DNA from 2 places in the Leclercia sp. genome. Region 1 is predicted to be linked to the other one. Evidence: predicted binding sites of a transcription regulator. Region 1 holds the regulator's gene; the other holds the start of a gene.
The links. Region 1 encodes PhoB, which activates phosphate uptake and scavenging genes when phosphate is short. Its sites were predicted from a motif close to CTGTCATAAAACTGNCNNAT; they were not measured.

Region 1 (10,829 bases):
CGCAAATGTCATAAAGCCCAGAGCGATGATGTCACGCGATTTCAATTGATGGGTCATAAAACCTTACTGCCTGTGGATGTGGTGTTGAAAACGTTGAATTTTTCGCTATCCCATGCGGAACAAAACAGCGGAAAAAATGTGCAATGTCAGCGGGAAATGCTCCCCTGCTGCCGTGGTCAGGAATATTTTTTCGATTTACCACGCAAATACAGTCTGTCCGACGATATCAGGAGGGCAATTTAAACGCTTATAACGTTTAAAGGCAATATGGGATCGCAAAACCAGAACAATATGCCAGGTTGAAAGTGAGACCTGAAACATTACACCATTTATCAGAAAAACCCATGGCTAATCATGCGAACAAAAAAGCAACAGGCGTATAAAATTTACCCGCGCTTCGGTTGACTGCAAAGCAAACAGGCCAGCTTTCGCTGGCCTGTGGCAATATCTGATTACAGAGACGCTGTCAGGCGCTGTTACTGGCAATCAAACGTTCCGGGATCACGAAACTGAATCGCGTGCTTTTGCCCGGCGTGCTGACGATATCGAGACGGCTGTCGTGGTGATTGATGGCGTGTTTCACAATAGCCAGCCCCAAACCGCTGCCCCCCGTCTGGCGGGAACGGGCTTTATCCACCCGATAAAAACGCTCGGTCAGGCGGGGAATATGCTCCGGGCCAATACCGGGGCCATCATCTTCCACGCTGAACTCCGCTCCCGTGGGCGCATGCTGCCAGCGCACGGTAATATGGGTGCCCGCCGGGGTGTGATTCACCGCGTTATAGACCAGGTTGGAGATGGCGCTGCGCAGTTCATCATTACTGCCGCGCACCTTAAGGCTGTTATCCACCTCAAAGGTGATCTGGTGCTGCTGCTGGCTTAAGGTTTGCGCCTCACGCTCCAGCATTCGCAGCATCATCGGCACGTCGATGGTTTCATTGAGCGCCAGGGTTGGCGCGGCCTCAATGCGGGAGAGCGTCAGCAGCTGCTTCACCAGCCCTTCCATCCGCTGCGTCTGCTCGCGCATGGTCTGGAGCGCTTTTTCCCGCGGCGCGCCCTCGAGCGTCTGCTCCTGCATCATCTCCAGATAGCCCTGCAATACCGTCAGCGGAGTGCGTAACTCGTGGCTGACGTTGGCGAAGAAGTTGCGCCGCGCCCCTTCCAGCTGGTGCATTTGCGTTACATCGCGCGCCACCATCAGCCACTGTTTGTCGCTGTAGGGCATCACGCGGATCTCCAGATGGCGACCGGTGTTCAGCACCAGATTGTGCGGGCGGGTGAAATCGCGTTTTTTCAGGTACTGCGCGAACTCGGGATAGCGCAGCAGGTTGAGGATATTCTGTCCATTATCGTCCGGCCAGCGCAGGCCCAGCAGCTGTTGCGCCAGCCCGTTGCACCAGAACATCGCTCCCTCTTCGGTGGTAAGCACCACCGCATCGGGCAGAGACTCCGCGCCGCTGCGAAAACGTTTGATCAGGCTGCCCAGCTCGCGTCGGCGTTTTTTATTACGCATCTGCATCTGGTGCAGGCCATACAGCAGCGGTTCCCAACTGCCGCTTCCCGGCGGAGGGGTCATGCTTCTGTCTACCCACAGCCACCATGAAAGGCGGAGCAGATTCCAGAAGTGCCAGACCAGCAGTCCGGTGACTGCTGCCAGCAAAAACCAGGGGAGATAACCAAAAACGGCCCCGAGGATCAGGGCCGGGATACAGCAAAGGACCAGTTCAAAACAGAGCCTTTTCCATGACAGCCGTTCCAGCACGCGTCACACTCCTGTCATTGTTCAGAAACGGGTAGAGAAACGATAACCCGTGCCGCGGACGGTCTGTACCATGCGATCGTGACCGCTGGTTTCCAGGGCCTTACGCAGACGACGAATATGCACATCCACCGTCCGGTCTTCAACATAGACGTTAGTGCCCCAGACATTATTGAGCAACTGCTCGCGGCTGTAGACGCGTTCCGGGTGGGTCATGAAGAAGTGCAGCAGTTTGAATTCGGTAGGCCCCATATCGAGGGGATTTTCACCGGTCATCACGCGGTGCGAGGTAGGATCCAGGCTCAGGCCCTGCATCTCAATCACCTCTTCCACCGCCATCGGGGAAATACGGCGCATCACCGCCTTGATACGCGCCACCAGCTCTTTCGGTGAGAAGGGTTTGGTGATGTAGTCATCCGCCCCGGTCTCCAGACCGCGGACGCGATCTTCCTCTTCGCCGCGGGCCGTCAACATCATCACCGGGATATCGCGGGTTAAGGCTTCACGTTTGATATGTTTGATGAATTGCAGACCGGAGCCGCCGGGCAACATCCAGTCGAGCAGGATCAGATCGGGCCAGGGTTCGTTGAGCTGATTCACCGCGCTGTCGTAATCTTCGGCTTCTACCGGTTGAAAGCCATTTTGTTCGAGCACGAAACAGACCATTTCACGAATGGGTGCTTCATCTTCTACGACCAGAATACGTCTCGCCATACTTAGCCCTGTCTTATTTAGGTTACATGTTTGTAATACGGCGTCATTATGCGTCAGATTTATGACAGATTTATGAAAAACCTGCCCACCCATCAAGGCAAGCCGTTGTTTTCTGGCCGCCCTGATTGTAGCGGTTATCTTCCTTCCCCTGAATGTTTATAATCCCGCTTACTTTTTTTTGCCACGGATCTGTTATGCGCATACTTCACACCTCGGACTGGCATCTGGGACAGAACTTCTACAGTAAAAGCCGCGCCGCCGAACATGAAGCGTTCCTCAACTGGCTGCTTGAGATGGCGCAATCCCACCAGGTTGACGCTATCCTGGTGGCCGGGGATATCTTCGACACCGGATCGCCGCCCAGCTATGCGCGAGAGCTGTATAACCGTTTCGTGGTCAACCTGCAGAAGACCGGATGTCATCTGGTGATTGTGGCCGGCAATCATGATTCCGTGGCCACACTGAATGAATCCCGTGAAATTCTTGCATTTCTTAACACCACCGTGGTCGCCAGCGCCGGTCACGGGCCACAAATTCTGCGCAAACGCGACGGGACGCCCGGGGCGGTGCTCTGCCCGATCCCATTCTTACGCCCTCGCGACGTGATGAAAAGCCAGGCGGGCCTCTCGGGGATCGAGAAACAGCAGCAGCTGTTAGCGGCCATCACCCACTATTATGCCGATCAGTATACTGCCGCCTGCCAGCTTCGCGGCGACAGCGTCCTGCCGATTATTGCCACCGGACACCTCACCACCGTCGGTGCCAGTAAAAGTGACGCGGTACGTGACATCTATATCGGGACGCTGGATGCCTTCCCGGCGCAGCATTTCCCGGCGGCCGACTATATTGCGCTGGGCCACATCCACCGCGCACAGAAGATTGGCGGCTGCGACCACATTCGCTACTGCGGCTCCCCCATTCCCCTCAGCTTTGATGAAACCGGCAAAAGCAAATGCGTACATCTGGTGAGTTTTGACCAGGGTAAGCTCAGCGCCGTCGACGCCCTGGAGGTGCCCATCACCCAACCGCTGGCGGTGCTGAAGGGCGATCTGGCGGCCATCGCCGCCCAGCTGGAGCAGTGGCGTGGCGTGGAGCAGACGCCTCCCGTCTGGCTGGATATCGAAATTGCCACCGAGGAGTACCTGCACGACATGCAGCGTAAAATTCAGCACCTGACGGAAGACCTGCCGGTGGAAGTGCTGCTGGTGCGGCGCAGTCGCGAGCTGCGCGAGAAGCTCCTCGCCAACAGCCTGCGTGAAACCCTCAGCGAGCTGCGGGTGGAGGAAGTTTTTGAGCGCCGCCTGGCGCAGGAGACCCTTGATGATGCGCAGCGGGCCCGGTTAAACGAGCTGTTCAGCCATGCCCTGCACGCCCTGGATAACGAGGAGGATAACGCGTGAAAATTCTCAGCCTGCGTCTGAAAAACCTCAACTCGCTCAAGGGCGAATGGAAAATCGACTTTACCGCCGAGCCTTTCCTCAGCAACGGCCTGTTTGCCATCACCGGCCCGACCGGCGCCGGGAAAACCACCCTGCTGGACGCCATCTGCCTCGCGCTGTACCACGAGACGCCGCGCCTCAACACCGTATCGCAATCGCAAAACGATCTGATGACCCGCGACACCGCCGAATGTCTGGCGGAGGTAGAGTTTGAGGTTAAAGGGGTCGCCTACCGCGCTTTCTGGAGCCAGAACCGGGCGCGCAATCAGCCGGACGGCAACCTGCAGGTGCCGCGCGTGGAGCTGGCCCGGTGTGAGGACGGCAAAATCCTCGCGGATAAAGTAAAAGATAAACTGGAGCTTGTCGCCTCGCTGACCGGGCTGGACTATGACCGCTTTACCCGCTCGATGCTGCTCTCCCAGGGGCAATTTGCCGCCTTCCTCAACGCCAGGCCGAAAGAGCGCGCCGAGCTGCTGGAGGAGCTGACCGGCACGGAAATCTACGGTCAGATCTCGGCGATGGTGTTTGAAAAACACAAAGCGGCCCGCAGCGAGCTGGAGCGGCGTGAAGCCCAGGCCGCCGGGGTGGTGTTACTCAGTGACGAGCAGCAACAGCAGCTCCAGCAAGGTTTGCAGGTACTTACTGACGAAGAACAACAGCTGTTGGTCCAACAGCAGGCACAGCAGACAGAGTTGCACTGGCTGACCCGCCACGACGAGCTGTTGCGCGAGCAGCAGCGATCGATGGCCGCTCAGCAGCAGGCGCAGCAGGCCCTGACCGACGCCACCCCCGAGCTGGAAAAGCTGCACCTGGCTCAGCCCGCCGCTCTGCTGCGTCCGCAGTGGGAGCGGCAGCAGGAGCAGATCGCCCGCCTGGCGCAAACGGAACAGCAGATGCTGGATGTGAATACTCGCTTACAGTCCAGCAAGGCGCTTAGAGCGCGGATCCGCAACGGGGCGCTGCGCGTGCAGGATCAATTGCAGACCGAATTCACCGTCCTTACGCAGTGGCTGGCCGACCACGACCGCTTCCGCCAGTGGGGTCAGGAGATGGCAGGCTGGCGCGCGCACTTTACCCAGCTGCATCGCGATAAAACGCAGCTCGCGTCGCTGACCCGGCGTATCACGGAATTACGGCAGAAGCTGGCGGGTTTGCCGGAAAACACCCTGACGCTGACGCTGGAACAAGTCACCGCCGAAATGGCGCGGCAATCCCAGGCTCGCGCGGCGCGTCAGCGGCTGACCACCCTGCACGCCCGCTATCAGCCCCTGCAAAAGCGCCTCAGCCAGAATAATGAGAGCGTGCAAAAGGCGCAGGGCGAGCTGACAAAGCTCAACGAAACGCTGACCCTGCGCCGCCAGCAGTACAAAGAGAAAAACCAGCACTATCTCGATCTGAAGGTCTTGTGTGAGCAGGAAGAGAAGATCAAAAAGCTCGAGAGCTACCGGGCCGAACTGGAAGCCGGAAAACCCTGCCTGCTCTGCGGTTCGACTGAGCATCCAGCCATCGCGCAGTACCAGGCCTTAGCGCTTACGGAAAACCAGCGCCGCCGGGACGCGATGGAAAAAGAGGTTTCCGCCCTCAAAGAGGAAGGTCTGCTGGTGCTGGGCCAGGTAAACGCTCTCACTACCCAGCTACAGCGCGAAACAGACGAAGCGCAAACGCTGACCCGGGAGGCGCAGGCGCTCACCGAAGAGTGGCAGCAGGTTTGCGCCTCCCTGTCGGTGACGTTGAATATTCAGGAGGATATTGCCCCCTGGCTGACCCAGCAGGAACAGTACGAACAGCAGCTCTACCAGCTTAGCCAGCGCCTGGCGCTGCAAAGCCAGCTGAACGACGAGGAAGCCCAGGAGCAAAGCTATCAGCAGCAGCTGGCGGCAAACCGCACCGCGATGGCGCACTCTCTTCAGGCATTATCGCTGGCGATGCCTGATGACGGCGCGGAGCCGGCATGGCTTGCCAAACGTGAACAGGAGTCGCAGCGCTGGCAGGCGCAGCAGTCTCAGCACAGCGCCCTGCGGGAACGCATCGCGGCCCTGACGCCGCTGCTGGAGACCCTTCCGGCCACGAAATCGACCGAAGCAGAAAGCGTTATCCCGGAAAACTGGCGCGACATCCATACCGAGTGCGTCTCTCTGCACAGCCAGCTTTCCACCCTGCAGCAGCAGTTCAAACTGGAAAGCGAACGCCTCCAGCACGCCCGGACGCAGTTTGCCGCCGCGCTGGCCGCCAGCGTCTTTAGCGATCAAGAGGCGTTTCTTGCAGCCCTGCTGGATGACGCGATGCTTCACCGCCTGGAGCAGCAGAAACAAACTCTTGAGAATCAGATCCAGCAGGCCACGGCGCTGCTCCAGCAGGCTGGCCAACGGCTGAACGAACATCTGGAACAGCGCCCTGCGGACCTGACCGCGGACGTGCCGCTTTTACAGGCGCAGCTCCAGCAGCTCGCGCAGCAGCTGCGTGAAAACACCACCCGCCAGGGGGAGATCCGCCAGCAGCTCAGGCAGGACAGCGATAACCGCCTGCACCAGCAGGCGCTGATGCAGGAAATTGCGGTCGCGGCCCGGCTGGCGGATGACTGGGGCTATCTCAACGCGCTGATCGGTTCTAAAGAGGGGGATCGCTTCCGTAAGTTTGCCCAGGGCTTAACCCTCGACAATCTGGTGTGGCTCGCCAACCAGCAGCTGACCCGCCTGCATGGCCGCTACCTCCTGCAACGTAAGGTCAGCGACGCGCTGGAGCTGGAGGTGGTGGACACCTGGCAGGCGGACGCCGTGCGTGATACCCGCACCCTCTCCGGCGGCGAAAGCTTCCTCGTGAGCCTGGCCCTGGCGCTGGCGCTCTCCGACCTGGTGAGCCATAAAACGCAGATTGACTCGCTGTTCCTCGATGAGGGCTTCGGCACTCTGGACAGCGAGACGCTGGATACCGCCCTGGATGCCCTGGATGCGCTGAATGCCAGCGGCAAAACCATTGGCGTGATCAGTCACGTCGAGGCGATGAAAGAGCGCATTCCGGTGCAGATCAAAGTGAAGAAAATTAACGGGCTGGGGTACAGCAGGCTGGATAAGGTGTTTGCGGTGGAGTGACGCTATCCTGGTGCGGTCTGTTCCCCCCTCACCCCGGCCCTCTCCCTCAAGGGAGAGGGGGGATCAATTCCCTCTCCCCGTGGGAGAGGGTTAGGGTGAGGGCATCAGACCGCACCAGTGGATGCATCAGTGTGGCCACAGCCACGCCGCGCCGCGCACGCCGCTGGAGTCGCCGTGCACCGCTTTGCGGATCGGGGTTTCGCATTCGCCGCCAAACACCCACTGCTTCACCAGCTGCGGAACGGTAGTGTACAGACGGTCGACGTTGCTCATCCCGCCGCCCAGCACGATCACATCCGGGTCAAGAATATTCACCACGTGCGCCAGCGATTTGGCCAGCCGCATTTCGTAGCGGCTGAAGGCCAGCTCCGCCACGGCGTCCTGCTCTTCTACCAGGCGCATGATCTCATTGCCTTTCAGCGGATGCCCGCTCAGACGACGGTAATCGGTGGCGAAACCGGTGCCGGAAATAAAGGTCTCGATACAGCCCTGTTTTCCGCAGTAGCACGGCACTTCGGCGCGATACTTGAGTTCGTCCTCGTCCATCCACGGCAGCGGGTTGTGACCCCATTCGCCTGCGGTGCCGTTGCCGCCAATATGAGCCCGGCCATTAAAGGCCACGCCTGCCCCGCAGCCGGTGCCGATGATCACCGCAAATACCGTCTGCGCGCCCGCCGCTGCGCCGTCGATCGCCTCCGACACCGCCAGACAGTTGGCGTCGTTCGCCAGCCGGACTTCCCGGTTCAGACGCTGGCTTAAATCGCGATCAAAGGGCTGGCCGTTAAGCCAGGTGGAGTTGGCATTTTTCACCACTCCGGTATAGGGCGAAATCGACCCCGGAATGCCCATGCCCACCGTGCCCGTCTGGCCGGTGGCTTTTTCGGCCATCTCCACCAGGCTGGCGATGGTTTCGATGGTCTGTCGGTAGTCATCGCGCGGGGTTGGCAGGCGATGGCGGAACAGCTGTTCCCCCTGCTCGCCGAGGGCAATGACTTCTGTTTTGGTGCCGCCGAGATCAATACCAATTCGCACAGGACGTTCCTCATTTTTTTGATTATCAACAGAGTAGAAGCCCGCTACCCGATTAGCAATGCAAGCGATGCGACAATTCGCTATCATGCCCGCTGAATTAAACGACAAGACCGTGGAAATTATCATGCTGTGGTTCAAAAATTTGATGGTTTACCGTCTCAGCCGCGATATCGAGCTGCGCGCCGACGAGATGGAAAAACAGTTAGACCTTTACGCATTTACCCCGTGTGGCAGCCAGGATATGGCGAAAACCGGATGGGTTCCGCCTATGGGATCACAGAGCGATGCGCTGACCCACACCACCAATGGTCAAATCATTATCTGCGCGCGTAAGGAAGAGAAGATCCTGCCGACGCCGGTGGTGAAGCAGGCGCTGGAAGCCAAAATTTTCAAGCTCGAAGCCGAACAGGGCCGTAAGCTGAAAAAAACGGAAAAAGATTCGCTGAAAGATGAAGTTCTGCACTCGTTGCTGCCGCGCGCCTTTAGCCGCTTCAGCCAGACAATGATGTGGATCGACACGGTTAACGGCCTGATTATGGTCGACTGCGCCAGCGCCAAAAAAGCAGAAGATACGCTGGCGTTGCTGCGTAAAAGCCTCGGTTCGCTGCCGGTGGTGCCGCTGACGATGGAAAACCCGATCGAGCTGACTCTCACCGAGTGGGTGCGCGCCAACAACGTCCCGCAGGGCTTCCAGCTGCTGGACGAAGCCGAGCTGAAAGCCATTCTCGAAGACGGCGGCGTGATCCGCGCCAAGAAGCAGGAGCTGGTCAGCGACGAGATCGCGGTACACATCGAAGCCGGCAAGCTGGTGACCAAGCTGGCGCTCGACTGGCAGCAGCGTATTCAGTTCATGATGTGTGACGATGGCTCTATCAAGCGCCTGAAGTTCTCTGATGAGCTGCGCGATCAGAACGACGATATCGACCGGGACGACTATGCCCAGCGTTTTGATGCTGACTTCATTCTGATGACGGGTGAGCTGGCGGCGTTGATTCAGAGCGTAGTGGAAGGATTGGGCGGCGAAGCGCAGCGTTAATGCTTCACGCCAGGCTTTATGCCAGAAACAGGAGCCGGGTTAACCCGGCTCTTTTTTTTACAGATAACGACACAGATAGGATGCAGGTTCAGCCACCTGCAGATGGAATTCGCTGTGGCCTGGTACGTTGAAAACGTCGCCCGGGTTATAGACCTTCCACTCCGTTTCCCCCGGCAATAACACTTTCAGTGAACCGCTGACGACGGTCATCTCTTCAGGCTGCGCGGTACCGAAGGCATACTCCCCTTCCGCCATCACGCCAACACTGGCACGGCCAGTAATGCTGCTGGTAAAACCAATGGACTTCACTTTACCGGAAAAGTATTCATTACTCTGAAGCATGGACTGGTCCTTATTGTCATTGGATGTGAATCCAATATAGGGGTGACACTCCATGGCTGTCACGCAAAATCATCAGACCAGCAATTCCGAGGCCAGCCGGGCGACCAGCACGTTTGACAGCAGCACCGGCACGTCCAGGGATTTTTGCAGCAGGTCGCGGTGGCGCTGATGGAAACCGAGGCAATCGAGCATCAGGACGTCCGCGCCGCGCTCCAGCAGATCGCGCCCGGCGTCAATGAGTTTCGCTTCGCTGTCCCAGAACGGGTTCGCTACGGAAAGGAGCGGCGTTTTCACCAGCCCGCGCCACTTGTGCGACTGGTTCGCCAGCAGTTCAGGCATCGGCACGATCACCCCTACCTGATGGCTGTCGACAATGGATCCCACCAGCGGCGGAATGATCCGCATCGGCTCCAGCAGGATCGCGTTACGGGCAACGAGGCCGGTGATGGGCGCGGTGCTCATCAACAGGATCACCTCATAGTCCCGGTTATCGAGGACTTCGATCACGCCCTGTAGCGCGCGCTCGATCTTTGGCAGCGAGACGTTGCCCAGCTTGCCGTCGCTGAGCAGGGTTGGCAGCAGTGCATCGCCCGGTTCAGGGGCGTAGTCTTCCATGACCTCTTCCCTGCTCAGCGTACCGAGCAGACTGTGATGCGTGATCTGTTGTTCAGAGATATGCTCCGTTAAGAGCGGGAGTACTTCGCTTACCGGGACTACCCCAATGGTGAGGATCGCCAACGTCGCTTTCATTATTGTCGCCTTTCTTTACTACCACTAACGTGACCGTGACACAGAGACAGGCTCGCTTCGCTGTACAGGGCGCCGATCAGGAAAAAGTGCTGAAAAGCGTAGCAGCAGATTGCTGTGCCGGAATGTAAAGATCCGCGAGCCTGACAGGATGTGTCTGTAAAACCTGTACATTACCCTCCGTTGAACGTTAGCGCTTTTTAAATAGTGTGATAAGCGTTCGGTTTTTCCCGGTTTCGGATTTTTATCAGGCCTTATCAGGGTCTTCGTAACGCACCTTGGCGTCCTGCGCTTCCAGCTCCGTTTCGTGCTCGCTAATCAGCGAATCGGGTTTCGGATGGTCGGCACGCAGTTGGTACCAGGTGACAGTCTTGCCCGTCGCACCTTTTTCAACGGCAACGATACGGGCTTCACGCGGATAGGGAGGTCTGGTTGGCATAGTTCATCCTTTTTTTAATGGCTGAACTATCAGTATAGACATCAGTTAGCTGGCGCATGCCAGATGCAGTGCGGTGACGATGTTTTGCACCACCTGGGCCGGCGGCAGCGAAGCATCCACCACGTGATGAGCAGCTTCGCGATAGAGGGCGTCGCGCTCTGCCAGCACTGCGCTCACCTCTTCGCTGATGGGCTTGCCGGTCAGGGTCGGACGTTGGCCCTCTTCCGGGAAG
Region 2 (10,829 bases), on a different contig from region 1:
GGCGACCCCGCCCCGGCAAAATAACCCTCAAACAGGCACAAGAAATTGTGCCTGTTTTTTTGTTAACCGCATCCTGCCGTCAGCCAGTCATTTCATTATGTAAAGTTGTGTCTTTCTGGTGACTTACGTCGCGGCAATCCTTGAAAATATGCGGAATACCCATACGATGTGGGTAATCGCATAGTGCGTTTTGTTAAACTGAGGTTAAAAGAATATTATGATGCGAATCGCGCTCTTCCTGCTCACCAACCTTGCGGTCATGGTGGTCTTCGGGCTGGTACTTAGCCTGACAGGAATTCAGTCGAGCAGCGTTCAGGGCTTGTTAATCATGGCGCTGCTGTTTGGTTTCGGTGGCTCCTTTGTCTCGCTGCTGATGTCCAAGTGGATGGCGCTCAAGTCCGTGGGCGGCGAGGTTATTGAGCAACCGCGTAACGATATGGAACAGTGGCTGATGACCACCGTTGCCAACCAGTCCCGCCAGGCGGGTATTGCCATGCCGCAGGTCGCGATCTATCACGCGCCGGATATCAACGCCTTCGCCACCGGAGCGCGTCGTGACGCCTCTCTGGTAGCGGTCAGTACCGGCCTGTTGCAGAACATGAGCCGTGACGAAGCCGAGGCGGTTATTGCCCATGAGATCAGCCACATTGCCAACGGCGATATGGTAACCATGACCCTGATTCAGGGCGTGGTGAACACCTTCGTTATCTTTATCTCGCGTATTCTTGCGCAGATTGCCGCAGGCTTTATGGGTGGCGATCGCGAGGAAGGAGAATCCAGTAACGGCAACCCGCTGATCTACTTTGCGGTCTCCATGGTGCTGGAACTGGTGTTTGGTATCCTGGCGAGCATCATCACCATGTGGTTCTCCCGTCACCGTGAGTTCCATGCGGATGCGGGCTCAGCCAAACTGGTGGGCCGTGAGAAGATGATTGCCGCGCTGCAACGTCTGAAAACCAGCTATGAGCCGCAGGAAGCCTCCAGCATGATGGCGTTCTGCATCAACGGTAAATCAAAATCGCTGAGCGAGCTGTTCATGTCCCACCCACCGCTGGACAAGCGTATTGAAGCGCTGCGTAGCGGCGAGTACCTGAAATAACGGCTTCGTATCGCAAATAAAAAGCGCGTCCCTGGACGCGCTTTTTTTATGCCTGCGAACGTGGCTGCGTTATCCGCAGCCCGCTGATGATGGCCGCGACGGTAGCCAGCGTGCCGGCAGTCAGCAGCGCCAGATGCGTGCCGCTTTGCCCGGCCAGGTTGAACATCAAGGCCACCAGCGCCGCGCCGGTACTTTGCCCCAGCAGGCGGGCGGTCCCGAGCATGCCGCTCGCGCCGCCGCTGCGATGGCGCGGAGCGGCGGTAATGATAGTGTGGTTATTTGGCGACTGGAACAGACCAAAGCCCGCCCCACAAAGCACCATCCGCCAGATAATATCCAGATCGTGCGGTGCCGCGGGCAGCAGGGCGAGGGCGAACAGACCGGCCGCCATTATCACCATCCCCAGCGCCCCCAGCAGTCCCGCATGCACCCGCTCAATCAGATAGCCTGCCAGCGGTGCCATTACCATGGTAGCCAGCGGCCAGGGCGTTAACAGCAGACCCGTTTCCACTTCCGAGCGGCCAATGACGCTCTGCAGGAAGAAGGGCAGGGAGACCAGGGCCAGCATCTGCGCGCAGAAGGAGCATATCGAGGTGCAGATGGAGAGGGAGAAGAGCGGAATACGCAGCAGATCCACCGGCAGTAACGGCACCGGCAGCGCCAACTGACGACGCACGAAGAAGAAGCCGATCGCCAGCAGCGCCACGACCTCGGCGGCAATCAACGTCAGCGATTGCCCCTGGGCGAAACCGCTCAGGGCGGTGATTAGCAGGCCAAAGGTGAGGGCGTTCATCACCGCGCTCGGCAGATCGAATTTAGGCATGCTGCTTTTTGGCCCGTTGGCGGGTAAATAGCGCAGGGCGAACAGCAGCGCCACGATCCCCAGCGGGACGTTAATCAGGAACAGCCACTGCCAGGAGGCCACCGAGAGGATCGCCGCGGCGATTGTCGGGCCTGCCGCCGAGGAGACGGCGACAATAAAGGAGTTGATCCCCATCCCCCGGCCCAGATGCCGATGCGGGTAGATAAGACGAATCAGCGCGGTATTGACGCTCATCAGCGCCGCGCCGCCAAACCCCTGAACAATGCGCGCCAGCGTCAGGGTGTGCAAGGTGTCCGAAAGGGCGCAGAACAGGGAGGTGAGGGTAAAGACCACCAGTCCGCACTGATACACCCGGCGGTAGCCAAACATGTCTCCCAGGAAAGAGAACGAGAGTAGCGAGATGACAATCGCTATCTGATAGGCGTTAACGATCCAGATCGAACTGGCAGGCGAGGCATTCAGGTCGCTGGCGATGGTCGGCAGGGCGACGTTGGCGATGGCGCCATCCAGCACGGCCATGGAAATACCGATGATAATGGTCGCAATGGCACCATAGCGCTGCGGTAAAGGCAGGCCATCTGTGGAGATTTTTGTCATGAGAATGAATCAGAAGCACGGGTTATTATTAACAGGGTAACGATATTATCACTGTTATTTCGGTTATATGTCGCAGATTTGTAACCAGGTAAGCCAGGATTGATTGCAGCAATGCGGCGGCGAATTTATAATAAAAACCGGTTCTGAATTTTATAAAACACTTGCGTTGAGGTGATTAATGGCAATCGCGGATTTGGATAAACAGCCAGATTCTGTTTCTTCTGTGTTAAAGGTGTTCGGCATCCTGCAGGCGCTTGGCGAAGAGCGCGAAATTGGTATTACTGAGCTGTCCCAGCGTGTGATGATGTCAAAAAGCACCGTTTACCGCTTTTTACAGACCATGAAATCACTGGGTTATGTTGCTCAGGAAGGCGAGTCTGAGAAGTACTCCCTGACCCTGAAGTTATTTGAACTGGGCGCGCGCGCGCTGCAGAACGTCGATCTGATCCGTAGCGCGGATATTCAGATGCGCGAACTCTCTCGTCTGACGAAAGAGACGGTGCACCTGGGTGCGCTGGATGAAGACAGCATCGTCTACATCCATAAGATCGACTCCATGTATAACCTGCGCATGTATTCACGCATTGGCCGCCGCAACCCGCTGTACAGTACCGCTATCGGTAAAGTCCTGCTGGCATGGCGCGACCGCGAAGAAGTGAAGCAGATCCTCGAGAACGTCGAGTACAAACGCAGCACTGAACGCACCATCACCACCACTGACGAGCTGTTAACGGTGCTGGATAAAGTGCGTGAGCAGGGTTATGGCGAAGATAACCAGGAGCAGGAAGAAGGCTTGCGCTGCATCGGCGTACCAGTATTCGACCGTTTCGGCGTGGTGATTGCCGGCCTGAGTATCTCCTTCCCGACGCTGCGTTTCTCGGAAGAGCATCTTCACGAATACGTGGAAATGCTGCACACGGCGGCGCGGAAGATTTCTGAGCAGATGGGTTACAACGACTATCCGTTCTGAGTTATTCCTGCATAAAAAAACGCTGCCTGATGGCAGCGTTTTTTATGTCCGGGATCAGCCGTTATCGACCACTGTCTCGCTCTTTCGCAGCAGCGGGCAGCGTGAGAGACCGATAATGCCGCTGTCAGAATGAATATACTGCGCAGTGCTAAACCCGCGTGCGGTGAGGTACTGGCACTGGATACCCAGCCCGCCAGCATTCTCTTTACTGCCCGTCAACACGCCGTAGCCTGCGAGCAGTAAGCCCGTCCAGATCAGGGCTATAACAATCAGTGTGCGAATAAAAAAGCGCATTATTGCCTCATTTTTTTGATGACTGTCGCTTAGCGTAACCGATACAGTCGCGTTAACAAGCCTATGATTCCGAAAGGCCGATCTTCACGTTACAGTTAGGCATGGTTTAAGTTGTGCATGATAACCTGGCATCAGGCAGTTATGGGACGGAGAGTGGAGTGAAAAAAATACGCTGGGTAATTCTGGTGCTGGTATTGGTGGCCTGTGTGTTGCTCTGGACGCAGACCATCAATGTGATGTGCGACCAGGATGTACAGTTTTTTAGCGGTATTTGTTCTATCAATAAGTTTATCCCCTGGTAACAGGCATTTTTATCGCAAATGATTTCCTTCCTTAACGCGAGTGCTAGAATGGGCGTTTTTATTGGGGGGTGAAATGGGTGAGTTAGTGAATTCCGGGATGCTTAATGTGGCATCTCTGGCGATTTCGGTGGTATTGCTGATCGTGGGGCTGGTGCTGTGGTTTTTCGTCAACCGAGCAAGCTCCCGTTCCAATGAGCAAATCGAACTGCTGGAAACATTAGTCGATTTGCAGAAACGACAGAACGCGCTGCTGCGCCGCCTGTGCGAAGCCAATGAACCGGAAGAGAAAGAAGCACCAAAAGCGGCAGAAGAGACGGCTGACAGCCAGGACGATGACTTTATTCGTCTGGTAGCCGAACGCTAACCAGTCAGGGGAGGTGAGTATGGCCTGGAGCAATCCCTGGTATAACGCCTCCCTCGCGCATCACACCCCGCAGGGTTTCCGCAATCCAAATAACGCTGAGCATCAACCCGGCGATGTCGAACGCTGGCAGAAAGAACGAAAAGCCGCCGGTCTGCCAAAACCGCCCGAACAGGGCTACGACCAGTTTATTCGTCAGTGGTGGCAGCCTGTCACCTTCAATACCGATGATGAAGACGGCGTCTGGTTTCTGGGACATGCCAGCCTGCTGCTGCGCCTGAACGGAAAATACATTCTCACCGATCCGGTGTTTTCCCGCCGCGCCTCCCCGGTGCCCTTTGCCGGGCCGATCAGAAAAACGCCCCCGGTGATGAGCGTTGCGGCGCTTCCGCCACTGGATGCGCTGGTCATCTCCCATAATCATTTTGATCACCTCGACTCCGCCACGTTCCGCCAGCTTCTGCGGCGCTTCCCGCAGCTGACCATTTTCGTGCCGTTAGGCCTGGGGGAGTGGTGTCATCGTCGCGGGGCAAAACAGGTTGTCGAACTGGACTGGTGGCAAAGCTATACCTTCGAAGGGCTGGGGTTCACCGCCGTCCCGGCACAGCACTGGAGCATGCGCACCCTGTGGGATCGTAACCGCTCGCTCTGGTGTGGCTGGGTGTTTGAGGGGCAAAACCAGCGCTTCTGGTTCAGCGGTGATACCGGCTACACTCCAGAGCTGCTGACCATTGCGCAGCGGCTGGGAAAACTGGATACCATTGCCATACCCGTCGGTGCCTATGCTCCCCGCTGGTTTATGTCGGTGCATCATATGGATCCGCAGGCGGTGGTGGCGCTCTGGCAACAGCTGGGCATGCCTCGGGCGATCCCGATCCACTGGGGCGTGTTTGAGCTGGCGGATGAGTCGCTGGATGAACCGGTCAGAGAGCTTGCTCAGGCGTTGACGGATTTATCGCTGCCGGGCGACAACTTTCAGCCCTTACGTATTGGTCAATATTTACCCATATAAACTATTCTTTGTTCGTTCAGTATTTATTCCTTATTAAACCGACGCCGATCATATTTTATTTTAATCGAAACGTTTTGATTGCTTTTTTTTGAGCAATGTTCATAAAAATATCATTATTTTGCCGCATGGCGACAATCAACGTTGCGGTGTATATAAGTTAAACAAGCGAAGCGCCAGATGTTGTTTTTTTTCAAAGAAACAAATGCCTGCCGTTGCGATAAAATCAGCATAACTTCTTACCAAATGTTCTAACGGAAATAACTGCCGCACGAAATCGGCCTCGCTTGCTGGACGACATGAAGTTATTGGTCTAAGGTAAAAAAGTCTTTGATAACAGCGTCTACCCTGACGGTTACTGATCGAGCAACATACGGGCTATGTATACACGTAAGTGCATTACTGTGCAGATTGTGGCAAATCAGTCCCTGAATTTGTGCGGCTGATCGAGACACGTTTAAAAATGGCTTGCCATTATTTAAGTTGTGTGTGATAACACGGTTTGGGTCAAACGAGGTACAGTTCTGTTTATGTGTGGCATTTTCAGTAAAGAAGTCCTGAGTAAACACGTTGTCGTTGAATACCGCTTCTCTGCCGAACCTTATATTAGTGCCTCATGCAGTAATGTCTCAGTTTTATCTCAGTGAATGCCCGCGGGCTAAGAAAACATTCTAAGGAATTTTGCAAATGGCAAAGATTAAAGGTCAAGTTAAGTGGTTCAACGAGTCTAAAGGTTTTGGTTTCATTACTCCTGCTGACGGCAGCAAAGATGTGTTCGTACACTTCTCTGCAATCCAGGGTAACGGCTTCAAAACTCTGGCTGAAGGCCAGAACGTTGAGTTCGAAATTCAGGACGGCCAGAAAGGTCCGGCTGCTGTTAACGTAACCGCTATCTGATCGAACCCCTGCCTTGTCTGAAGCGTTCCGACGTTTCAGTTGCAGAGATAAAGCCTCGCGTATGCGGGGCTTTTTAATGCAATCTTTTCAAAGTGTTACCATCAACGTTTCTGTTTGCAGTTTGTTGCAAAGCTGCGAGAGTATTAGCATTGTTTTCCCCCTCAGGTTGCAAATTTGCCGTTAAATCAGGGCGTTGTTATTCAGCCCTGGAGCCCTGGTGAAAAAGAAACCCGTCAATCCCGCAGCAAACTTCACCCCGTTACGTTTTGCCCTTCTCTGTCTGGCCATTTTGGGTAGTCTGGTCTTCCTGTTAGGGCGCGTCGCCTGGCTGCAGATTGTAAAACCGGATCCACTGGTCAAGCAGGAGGATATGCGCTCGCTGCGGGAAGTCGCGATTAACGCCCCCCGAGGGATGATTGTCGACAGGGAAGGGCGACCGCTGGCGGTGAGCGTGCCGGTGCAGGCGGTATGGGCCGATCCGAAAACGGTGCTGGCAAAAGGCGGGGTCGGGTTTGACGATCGCTGGCAGGCGTTAGCCAACGCCCTGCATCTGTCGCTCACCACCCTTTCCGCGCGGATTAACAGCAATCCGCAGGGACGTTTTATCTATCTGGCCCGCCAGGTGGATCCTGCCCAGGCCCAGTGGATCGACAAACTCCATCTGCCGGGTATCAGCCTGCGCGATGAGTCCCGACGTTTCTACCCGGCCGGACACGTGGCGGCCAACCTTATCGGTTTTACCAATATTGACGGGCAGGGCATCGAAGGGATCGAGAAAAGTTTTAATGCGCAGCTGACCGGCAAGCCCGGCCTGCGACGCGTCCGTGAAGATCGCTACGGGCATGTGATCGAGAACATTACCGAAGTCCCACCAGTTCCTGCGCATAACATTCAACTGAGCATTGACGAGCGGCTGCAGACGCTCACGGAGGATGCGCTGGACAATGCCGTGGCGTGGAATAAAGCGGAGTCGGGCGCGGCGGTACTAATCAACGTGCAGACCGGGGAGATCCTGGCGATGGCCAGCTTCCCGGATTTCAACCCGAATAACCGTGACGGTGCCACCCTGAATGATTTTCGTAATCGCGCTATCAGCGACACCTTTGAACCGGGCTCCACCGTCAAGCCGCTGGTGTTGATGACTTCGCTGCAGCAGGGGCTGGTGCAGCCGGACAGCGTTATCGACACCCACCCCTACACCCTGGCCGGACATCGCATCCGCGACGTCGGTTACTACCCGGAGCTGACGCTGACCGGCATCCTACAAAAATCGAGCGACACCGGCGTGTCCCGCCTCTCGCTGGCGATGCCGATCCAGCGGCTGCTGGATACCTATCACGGGTTCGGTTTTGGTCGCTCTACCGGCCTCGGACTAACCGGGGAGAGCAGCGGTCTGTTGCCTGAGCGTAAGTTCTGGAGCCAGCTGGATCGCGCCACCTTTGCGTTTGGTTATGGCCTGATGGTTACGCCGCTCCAGCTGGCGCATGTCTATGCCACCATTGGCAGCTATGGCCTGGAACGCCCGCTCTCCATCACCCGCATCGACCCGCCGGTCATCGGTACCCAGGTGATGCCTGCCCCAATTGTGCAGGAGGTGGAACACATGATGGAGAGCGTGGCACTGCCGGGAGGCGGCGGGGTCAAGGCGGCGGTGCGTGATTACCGGGTGGCGGTGAAGACCGGTACAGCGAAAAAAATCGATGACGGCGGCAACTATGTCGATAAATACGTGGCCTATACCGCGGGCGTCGCGCCGGCCAGCCGTCCGGTGTTTGCCCTCGCGGTGGTGATCAACGATCCGCAAAACGGTGCCTATTACGGCGGGGCGGTATCGGCACCGGTGTTCAGCCAGATTATGGGCGACGTGCTGCGCATCGAAAACATCAAGCCTGATGGCTTACCGGCCGATTCCAGCCATCTCATTGTAATGCGTTAAGGCCGTTTTATAGCGGGGCGATTAGCGGTACACTTTCGCCCTTTATGATTGTCCGGAGTTCCCATGACATTCTGCTGTCCTCTTTGCCACGCGCCCCTGACGCACACGGATAAAAGTTACGCCTGCCCGCAGGGGCATCGGTACGATATGGCGAAAGAGGGCTATGTCAATCTGCTCCCGGTGCAGCATAAGCGTTCCCGCGATCCGGGCGACAGCGCGGAGATGATGCAGGCCCGCAGAGCTTTTCTCGATGCCGGCCATTATCAGCCCCTGCGCGACGAGGTTGCCGGTAAGCTGGCAGCATTACTGCCTGAAGGGGTGACATCGATCCTCGATATCGGCTGCGGAGAAGGGTATTACACCGCCGCCTTTGCCGATACCGCACAGGAAAAGGGTGCCGCGACCTTTGGTCTGGATGTCTCTAAATCCGCCATTCGTGCCGCGGCCAAACGCTATTCACAGGTCACCTTTTGCGTGGCGTCCAGCCACCGTCTGCCGTTCGAAGAGCGCAGCATGGATGCGGTGATTCGCATCTACGCGCCCTGCAAAGGCGAAGAGCTGGCCCGGGTGGTGAAAGAGGGCGGCTGGGTGATTACCGTCACGCCGGGCCCGCGTCACCTGATGGAGCTGAAGGGGCTGATTTATAGCGACGTCCTGCTGCATGCGCCGCACTCAGAGCAGCTGGCAGGTTTTGCGCTCCGGGAGGAGCAGTCGCTGGCGTATAACATGTCCCTGAGCGGAACTGAGGCGGTGGCGCTGTTGCAGATGACGCCGTTTGCATGGCGGGCAAAACCGGAGGTGTGGGAGACGCTGGCAAAGCAGGAATACTTCAGCTGCCAGACAGATTTTAGCATCCACTGCTGGCAGCGCGTCGGTTAACCGGCGAAGTGGCTCCACATGATTTGAGCCCCGATACCAATCAATACCACGCCGCCGAGGATCTCGGCGCGTTTCCCTAACAGCGGGCCGATAAAGCGGCCAACCATCATCCCGAGGGTGGACATGATTAAGGTCGCGCAGCCAATGGCCAGCGCGGTGGCAATGATGTTCACCTGAAGGAACGCCAGCCCTACGCCGACGGCCATCGCATCAAGACTGGTGGCAATGGCGGTAGTGACCAGCAGCCAGAAGCCGTGACGCTGAACGGGCTCGTCTGCATCAACATCGTTACGAATGCCTTCGATAACCATACGTCCGCCGAGGAAAGTCAGCAGGATAAAGGCGATCCAGTGGTTCCACTCCAGTACGAACTGGCTGGCGAGCATCCCCAGACCCCAGCCGATCAGCGGCGTCAGGGTTTCGATAGCACCAAAGATAAGACCGGTACGCAGGGCTTCGGAGAACTTAGGTTTATGCAGCGTGGCGCCTTTACCCATGGAAGCAGCAAATGCATCCATAGACATACCAAAGGCCAGAAGAATTGTTGCAGAGAGGTTCATTAGCGCGTCCAGACCGGGAATATCCATATGACACATCACTGCCCCCAGTAAACAGCAGTTGATGCGTCTATGGTCTCGCCTGATCGTGCTGCCTGACGCAGAAACAATCCGTACGTGCCACGTTTTGCAACGAGTATGTTGACACGTACATTTCCGGCATGCCGGAAATCGGCTACTCCCCAACGACGGGCGCAACCTTAACATATTTTGAGAAGTTAAAACAACAACCTGAATGTATTATTTGACTGGCTGTTTGATAACGATTTTCATTTAGATTTTGATGTGAAAATAACGTTAATAATATGGCGTGTATTCCCTGAGAAAATATAGCTTTGGCTATAAGACAAAGTAACTTTCTCGTCAAAATATAGCCAATGCTATTATTCTATCTCATTGAGTTTTAACAAGTAATTTGTATATCTTCTCCAGGTCGTCAATATTCTTCACCCGGACAAGCAGACGACGCTGCTCTAATTGCATCACCAGCACGCCGTCTTCCGATAAATTCATCTCTTTAATGCGGTTATATTCTATCCAGACATTGGCGAAAAAGAATCCAGTAGGTTTAAAGATTATTTTCGGCACCCGCATCCAGAACAGATAAAACGCCATTAATGCCAGGGCACATAATAACCATGTGGTTAATAACGCCCCCTGACTCATCACGTTGTTATAAATCAGGATCATCAGCAGGCCGGCAAAGATGACGGCATCAACGCGGCCGCGGCGAAGCAGGGGGATCGTTAGCAACGTCGCGCCGTTGCGGCGGGGCATGATCAATTCGTCGTAGATGGCATACGCCAGAAGGGCAACTATAAAGACAACCAGTACGATGTCCGTGACCGTCATTCATCCTCCGGATAAAAAAAACGGGGGCATTTATGCCCCCGGTGTATTCAATACAACCTTACAGACCCAGCAGACCGATAGCGTAACCCACGATACCGATAACGAAGAAGCCGACGATGATCCACAGCGCATTGACCTTCTTACGCAGCAGCCACATACAGGCGAAGGTTAACAGCAGCGGCACCAGGCCCGGCATCAGCTGGTCAAGGATGGTTTGCACGGTGGTGACGCGCGTCTGACCATCCTGGCCGGT

Region 2: kdgR (DNA-binding transcriptional regulator KdgR) is a predicted target of PhoB. The motif match lies at 2,587-2,606, and genes of this name have one in related genera.

Annotation. Positions count from the first base shown of each region.
Region 1 is NZ_DAIQCE010000002.1:334,188-345,016, forward strand. It holds gene brnQ (branched-chain amino acid transporter carrier protein BrnQ) at 1-57, opposite strand, end outside; gene phoR (phosphate regulon sensor histidine kinase PhoR) at 467-1,762, opposite strand; gene phoB (phosphate response regulator transcription factor PhoB) at 1,784-2,473, opposite strand; gene sbcD (exonuclease subunit SbcD) at 2,668-3,873, shown strand; gene sbcC (exonuclease subunit SbcC) at 3,870-7,001, shown strand; gene mak (fructokinase) at 7,128-8,033, opposite strand; gene rdgC (recombination-associated protein RdgC) at 8,158-9,069, shown strand; gene ppnP (pyrimidine/purine nucleoside phosphorylase) at 9,127-9,411, opposite strand; gene V7Q49_RS10925 (AroM family protein) at 9,484-10,161, opposite strand; gene yaiA (protein YaiA) at 10,406-10,597, opposite strand; gene aroL (shikimate kinase AroL) at 10,643-10,829, opposite strand, start outside.
Region 2 is NZ_DAIQCE010000001.1:540,643-551,471, forward strand. It holds gene prc (carboxy terminal-processing peptidase) at 1-24, shown strand, start outside; gene htpX (protease HtpX) at 218-1,099, shown strand; gene V7Q49_RS02450 (MFS transporter) at 1,146-2,519, opposite strand; gene kdgR (DNA-binding transcriptional regulator KdgR) at 2,698-3,489, shown strand; gene V7Q49_RS02460 (YobH family protein) at 3,544-3,783, opposite strand; gene mgrB (PhoP/PhoQ regulator MgrB) at 3,942-4,085, shown strand; gene V7Q49_RS02470 (YebO family protein) at 4,159-4,449, shown strand; gene V7Q49_RS02475 (MBL fold metallo-hydrolase) at 4,469-5,458, shown strand; partial or broken gene V7Q49_RS02480 (DUF2627 domain-containing protein) at 5,986-6,130, shown strand; gene cspE (transcription antiterminator/RNA stability regulator CspE) at 6,143-6,352, shown strand; gene ftsI (peptidoglycan glycosyltransferase FtsI) at 6,570-8,288, shown strand; gene rlmA (23S rRNA (guanine(745)-N(1))-methyltransferase) at 8,352-9,167, shown strand; gene mntP (manganese efflux pump MntP) at 9,164-9,727, opposite strand; gene V7Q49_RS02505 (DUF986 family protein) at 10,118-10,576, opposite strand; gene V7Q49_RS02510 (PTS mannose transporter subunit IID) at 10,635-10,829, opposite strand, start outside.